2 regions of the Pseudoalteromonas sp. SR44-8 genome follow, and region 1 is predicted to be linked to the other one. Evidence: predicted binding sites of a transcription regulator. Region 1 holds the regulator's gene; the other holds the start of a gene.
What was found. Region 1 encodes sigma-54, which starts transcription at its own class of promoters, with help from an activator protein. Its sites were predicted from a motif close to GTTGGCACGNNNNTNGNNT; they were not measured.
Positions count from the first base shown of each region.

Region 2: H5183_RS01580 (YggN family protein) is a predicted target of sigma-54. The motif match lies at 2,212-2,230, and genes of this name have one in related genera.

Region 1 is NZ_JACJDS010000044.1:24,248-27,550, forward strand. It holds gene rapZ (RNase adapter RapZ) at 1-219, opposite strand, end outside; gene ptsN (PTS IIA-like nitrogen regulatory protein PtsN) at 408-860, opposite strand; gene hpf (ribosome hibernation promoting factor) at 865-1,152, opposite strand; gene H5183_RS18375 (RNA polymerase factor sigma-54) at 1,181-2,677, opposite strand; gene lptB (LPS export ABC transporter ATP-binding protein) at 2,744-3,303, opposite strand, start outside.
Region 2 is NZ_JACJDS010000002.1:170,264-173,566, reverse strand. It holds gene H5183_RS01600 (iron-containing alcohol dehydrogenase) at 1-11, opposite strand, end outside; gene H5183_RS01595 (LysR family transcriptional regulator) at 185-1,057, shown strand; gene H5183_RS01590 (glutathione peroxidase) at 1,153-1,644, shown strand; gene H5183_RS01585 (PA3496 family putative envelope integrity protein) at 1,694-1,882, opposite strand; gene H5183_RS01580 (YggN family protein) at 2,289-3,086, shown strand; gene H5183_RS01575 (PLP-dependent aminotransferase family protein) at 3,170-3,303, opposite strand, start outside.

The sequences.
Region 1 (3,303 bases):
GTATTCAAGAATGTCGTTAAATTCTTCCTGCTCTTTCGGTAAATTACGAACATCGATACTGACGGCAATTTTGTCGTAATTATCAGAGACACTGCGTACTAATGACGGTAATAAGTTAACTGGAATATTATCTACACAATAATAGCCAAGATCTTCTACTACACGTAAAGCAACAGATTTACCTGAGCCAGAACGCCCACTGATGATGATTAACTCCATGTAAATTCTCCTTCATTTAATACCAATTTTATTAAAAACATGCTCATTCTTGCTTGTTAAATAACCCACTAACTTTGTTTAAAATTATTTATATAGAACAACTATATCTCATAATTTCCACCTTGTTCTAGAGCTATTTTCCTGTTGCAATAATTACTCTCTAATTCAATACAATACAATTGGTATGACTACGATTGAGCTGCAATTACATGATACAAATCTTGGTCTGTTTTTGCGCTACGTAGTTGTTTACAAAAATCTTTGTTATTGAGTTTATCAGCAATTGTGGCTAACGTCTTCAAATGAAGTTGGCTGTCACCATCTGGTACGATGAGGGCTACAAATATATCAACTGGGCGATTATCAATCGCATCAAAATCAACCGGTGATTCACTCACTAAAATTATTGCTAGCGGGTTTTCAACACCACTCATACGGCCATGAGGGATAGCAATACCACGACCAATACCGGTACTACCTAGTTTTTCTCTCGATAGTAGTGCGTTGAGGATTTCTTGTTGTGATAGCTGAGGGAGTTGTTCATGAGCCAATTGGCTTATAAATTCAATGATCCGTTTTTTGCTATTAAAAAGGACCGCAGCTTTACTGCAGTCCTGACAAATAAGTGAGCTTAATTTCATAGTGTTAGTGTCGAGCGTGCTTCTCTTTGTGTTTAATTACTTGACGATCAAGTTTATCGATTAGTCCGTCAATAGCTGCATACATGTCTTGGTGCTCAGTCGAGGCAAATAATTCAGCGCCACTGACATGTAATGTGGCCTCTGCTTTTTGGCTTAGTTTTTCTACATCAAGAATAACATGGACATTGTTGATATGATCAAAATGCCTTTCAAGCTTGGCAAACTTATTGTTTACATAGTCTCTTAATGAATCAGTAATTTCTACGTGACGACCAGTTAAATTTAGTTGCATAAGCATTTTCCTCTTGTGATTTTACGCCTTAAATCAAACTTTTACGTTGATTTGACGGTGGAATAGCCAGCGACTCGCGGTATTTTGCAATAGTCCGTCTAGCTACTTTGATACCTTGCTCTGCCAATATATCTGCAATCTTACTATCACTCAATGGTTTCGCTGAGTTTTCTGCACTGATCAATTTTCTGATCAATGCTCGAATAGCTGTCGAAGAGCATTCGCCGCCGTTCTCAGTGCTTACATGACTTGAGAAAAAATACTTTAACTCAAAAATACCACGGGGGGTATGCATGTACTTTTGTGTCGTTACGCGAGAGATTGTTGATTCGTGCATCTCAACCATTTCAGCAACGTCGTTTAGTACCATAGGTCGCATTGCTTCAGGGCCATGCTCAAAGAATCCCTGCTGTTGTTTTACAATGCAGTTAGTTACTTTGAGTAACGTCTCGTTACGACTTTCTAGGCTTTTAATAAACCATTTAGCTTCTTGCAAATGCGAGCGTATAAATTGGCTGTCAGTGCTTGATTTTACTGAGCGTGACATTGCCGCATATTGGCTGTTCACTCTAATTTTTGGCATGCTGTCTGGATTAAGTTCAACCACCCAGCGACCTTTAATTTTTTTCACCGAGACATCAGGTATAACATACTCTGACTCTTCGCGTACTATAGTATCCGCAGGCTTTGGGTTAAGGCTGTGGATCAGTGTCATTACTTCTTTCAGCTCATCTTCTTTAAGCTTAGTCTTTTTCATCAAAGTGCGATAGTCACGACTAGCTAATAAATCGATATGATCAGTTAAAATCATTTTAGTCTCGCTAATCCAAGGAGTTGCAGGATCAAATTGATTTAATTGAATACATAAACATTCTTGTAGGCTGCGCGCAGCAATACCAACAGGGTCAAATAACTGAATGCGTTTTAACACTGCTTGCACTTCGTCTAGTTCGATTTCTTCTTCGTTATTACCTTGATTTAAGCTCTCTGCGATGTCTTCGCAGCTCAAGGTTAAAATACCTGAATCGTCAACAGCTTCAACAATCGCAATGGCAATAGCTTCATCGGTTGGACTAAAAGGTGTGAGCTGTAATTGCCACATCAGATATTCGTGCAGGGTTTCAGTTGAAGCACCTTGATAAATTGACTCATCTTCAGGCATTGGGCCGGATGACGTATTTGGCGCAGCACTCATGTATTCGTCCCAGGTGACGTCCATAGCCATTTCGTCACTTAAAGTCTCTTTACTTAATGCTTCGCTACTTTCTTGTTCATATTCGCTGGGCTTGTTGTCTGCTGATGCACTAACGGTTAAGTCATCGTTATCTTGTTTTTGTTCGTTTTTACCAGCCGTGTCGTCTGAATATTCATGCTCTTCTAGCTCTAACAATGGATTGCTGTCGAGTGCTTCTTGAATTTCTTGCTGGAGATCCAATGTACTGAGTTGCAATAAGCGAATTGCTTGTTGCAGCTGTGGTGTCATTGTAAGTTGCTGGCCCATGCGCAGCTGGAGTGATTGCCTCATGTATCTCTAACAATCCTTTTATTGTTATCATCGTTAAGTCTAGCAGATACTTAGCCGAGCGTGGCTTTATAGCCTAAATTGCTCGCCCAGGTAAACATCGCGGACTGTTTGGTCGGCAAGTACATGCTCAGGGGTACCTGATGCAATTAACTCCCCATGAGAAACTATGTAGGCTTTTTCACAAACATCAAGGGTTTCTCGTACATTGTGGTCGGTAATAAGTACGCCAATACCACGGTTTTTAAGGTGTTCAATAATCTTCTTTATATCTAACACTGAAATAGGATCAACGCCAGCAAAAGGCTCATCAAGTAAGATAAATTTTGGATTTGCGGCTAAAGCGCGTGCAATTTCAACTCGACGACGTTCACCACCAGATAATGCCATACCTTGGCTGTCGCGAATATGTTGAATGCTAAACTCATCAAGTAAGCTGTCTAGTGCTTCTTCTCTGGCTTGTTTATTCAGCTCTTTACGAGTTTCTAAAATAGCCATCAGGTTTTGATAAACAGTTAACTTACGAAAGATGGATGATTCTTGTGGTAAGTAGCCAATCCCTAACCGTGCGCGACTGTGCATTGGCAGTAAAGTGATGTCATTATCATCAATACTTATTTTACCTTTGT
Region 2 (3,303 bases), on a different contig from region 1:
AAATTTAACATGCTTGCTCCATTGCTTTGAGGTGCTCATTATTTAGTGTGAGCTAAAATTTGCTGACCACCTAATTGTAGGGATTTAAGCATTAATTTAAAGACTAAGCTCAGAGAATCACTTTTGCACAGCTGCAACAATAGATGGTATAAACTATAATTACTTAATATTTGAGAACTAAATTATGTGGCATGGCCTTGATGAATTTTTACATGTGGTTGAACATGGCAGCTTTACCAAAGCAGCCAAAGTCATGGAAGTATCAACTTCCCATATCAGCCGCCAAGTACAGCAACTTGAAAACCGCTTAGGCTCATTGCTATTTCAACGTACCACCCGAAAAATAAGCCTCACCGATGCCGGCCGCGAATATGCCGTAAAGCTCAAAGCAATTAAACAAGAGCTAATTGATGCTAATAATCAACTGCAAGGTGAGCAACGTAAACCCAAAGGGGTCATTAGAATTTCTGGTGCTGGTGAATTTGTTGCATGTCATGTAGCACCTAAAATTGTTGAGTTTGTAAAACGCTACCCTGAGGTCGAAGTAGATATGGACTTCAACAATCGTAATGTCGACTTAGTTGAAGAAGGTTTTGATTTAGCGATCCGTTTTGGCCGCATGCAAGACTCTAACTTAATTGCACGACCACTTAGCCCGCGAATCATGACTCTCGTTGCCAGTCCAGAATATTTAGCACATCACCCAACCCCAACTACGCCTCAACAATTAACCGCTCATAATTGCTTAATTGCCATGGGGAAACGTTGGCGATTTAATTTTGCCGGCGATATTAAAGAGGTAAAAGTTGCCGGCAACTGGCGCAGTAACCATCCGCGCGCACTATTATCTGCGACATTAGCAGGCTTGGGCATTGCCCATTTAGCCACTGATATTGTTGATAAGTATATTGAAAACGGGCAACTAATTACCTTACTTGATGAGTTTCAGGTAACAGACAATGCCTCTTGGTTAGTGTATCCACGTAAAGATTTAATGCCATACAGAGTGCGATTATTGATTGAACATTTACTCAAAAGCTTTAATCATGCAAGTTAAAATAAAATGGTATATGCAATGTGATGATAATTTAAGCTGTATGTCTATCACAACTCAGGATAGAATTTAACAAACAACAATAACTAGAGAGCAACATGAACGACTTCTATCAACTTTCAGCCAGCAATTTGCAAGGCCAAAGCATTGATTTTTCAGATTTCGCAGGCAAAGTTGTGTTAATTGTCAACACTGCCAGTAAATGTGGCTTCACTCCACAGTACGAAGGTTTACAACAATTACATGCAAAATACGCTGATCAAGGGTTAGTAATTATTGGTTTTCCGTGCAATCAATTCGGCAAACAAGAGCCTGGCGGCGCAAAAGAAATAGCGCAAGGTTGTTTGATTAACTACGGTGTTGATTTTGTGATGATGAGTAAAATTGATGTTAATGGCGAAAACGCCCACCCTGTATTCAGGCATTTAAAATCAGCATTACCTGGATTTTTAACCCGCAAAATAAAATGGAATTTTACTAAGTTTTTAGTTGGCCGTGACGGCGAGGCAATTAAACGCTTTGCACCATTTACCAAACCGCAGCAAATCGAAGGTGCTATTATCAAAGCCCTTAAAAGCAGTAGTATCTAAACTCTAAAAGCAATAAAGAGGCAAATTGCCTCTTTATTTAAATTATCTCTTAGTCGTTTAAATACTCATCTAAGTCATCATCGCCCAAGTTTTTACGCAAGCGTTTTTGCTCAAGGTAGTCTTCCAACTTTTTCTTAACCTTTTGCTTATTCTTGTCGTGTTGATTACGCCCGACCATTTCGTACTCGTCTTCAACAAAATCGTCATCTAGCGCATCGTAACTAAATGTCTTACCCACAACCCACTCCATAAAGTGTTTGAGACCAATTAAGGATTTTTATCACTATCATTGGTAAATTAAAAATGTTCAGCACTATTTCACCGTATGAAAAAGCACCAAAATAAAGCCATAACGCGATTCTAAAATAGTGTTATGTCGATATTGTGAATAAATAGCGCTAAATTTGAGTTCTGGAAAGTGAGAGTTTTTTATCGAAACGATAAGTATATTTTATGTATCAATGTAAATTAGTCAAAATGACTAAAAAATGGCTTTTTTATAACCTCCTAATACAATTTAAAAATAGTAAAAAACAATTAACCCTTTGTTTTTATTTACTAATAATTATTGGCACTAAACTTGATATGTATTAAATACGTTAAATACGTACTGGTCATAATCAACAAATTAGCAGGAAATAAAAATGAAAAAATTACTATTAATAAGTTCTTTATTCATTGCCACAGGGGCAATGGCACACAATGACAATGAGACGAATATTTCTTTTAGCGGCGACACATGTGACGTTGAATTTAAAAATGATGTGCGTATTAAGCCAAATGAATTAGAAATTTTTACAGCTGATAACCACACTATGACTTTTATAAATAGTGGCGAGTTAATGATTGATGGCCAAACTTTGACACTCAACAGTCAACAACACCAAGCTATCAGTAATTATTCAGACAGTCTGCGTAGCCAATTACCAGAAGTCGCGAACATTGCTCTTGAAGGCGTTAAAATTGCCGGGGTCGCCATTGAAGAAGTCGCCAATGCATTTAATATCGATGGCCTAGATAGCATTAATGAATTAATGGCTGATATTCAGGTAGAAGTACAAAACACCTTTTACCAACAAGGCGCTTTTGTAATGGGCCAACAAAGCTTTAGCCAATTTGGCGAAAACTTTGAAAGCCAATTTGATGAGCAAATAGAAAGCGCTGTACAAGCTGCGATGATGCAATCGATGGGTAGTATTTTAATGGCTGTAGGTTCAGAACTAATGGGCTCTGGTGGCGATATGCAAGCCTTTGAACAACGCATGGAAAATATGGGAGCTGAAATTGAAGCCAAAGTTGAGCAACAAGCTAACCAACTTGAAAAACGCGCTGATGCACTGTGCGGTAATTTTTCAACCATTGCTGATCAAGAGCAACAATTAGTTAAACTAGTTCCAGAATTGAAAGACTACCAATTATTTAGTTATAAACAAAATAACTAACTTGAACTCAGGTTCTAAACGCTAAAAGTTTGATATCCCTTTAGCAGCACTCTTTTTTAAAGGTGCTGCTTTTTTATGCCATGCTATTTCTTCGCTAAATGCACTAACTCACCTAGCTTTATAATAGCTTGTTCAATTTTTTCACCCCATGGCAAACCATAACTTAATCGAATACAACTGCGATATTTATTAGTGGCTGAAAAAATATAGCCAGGAG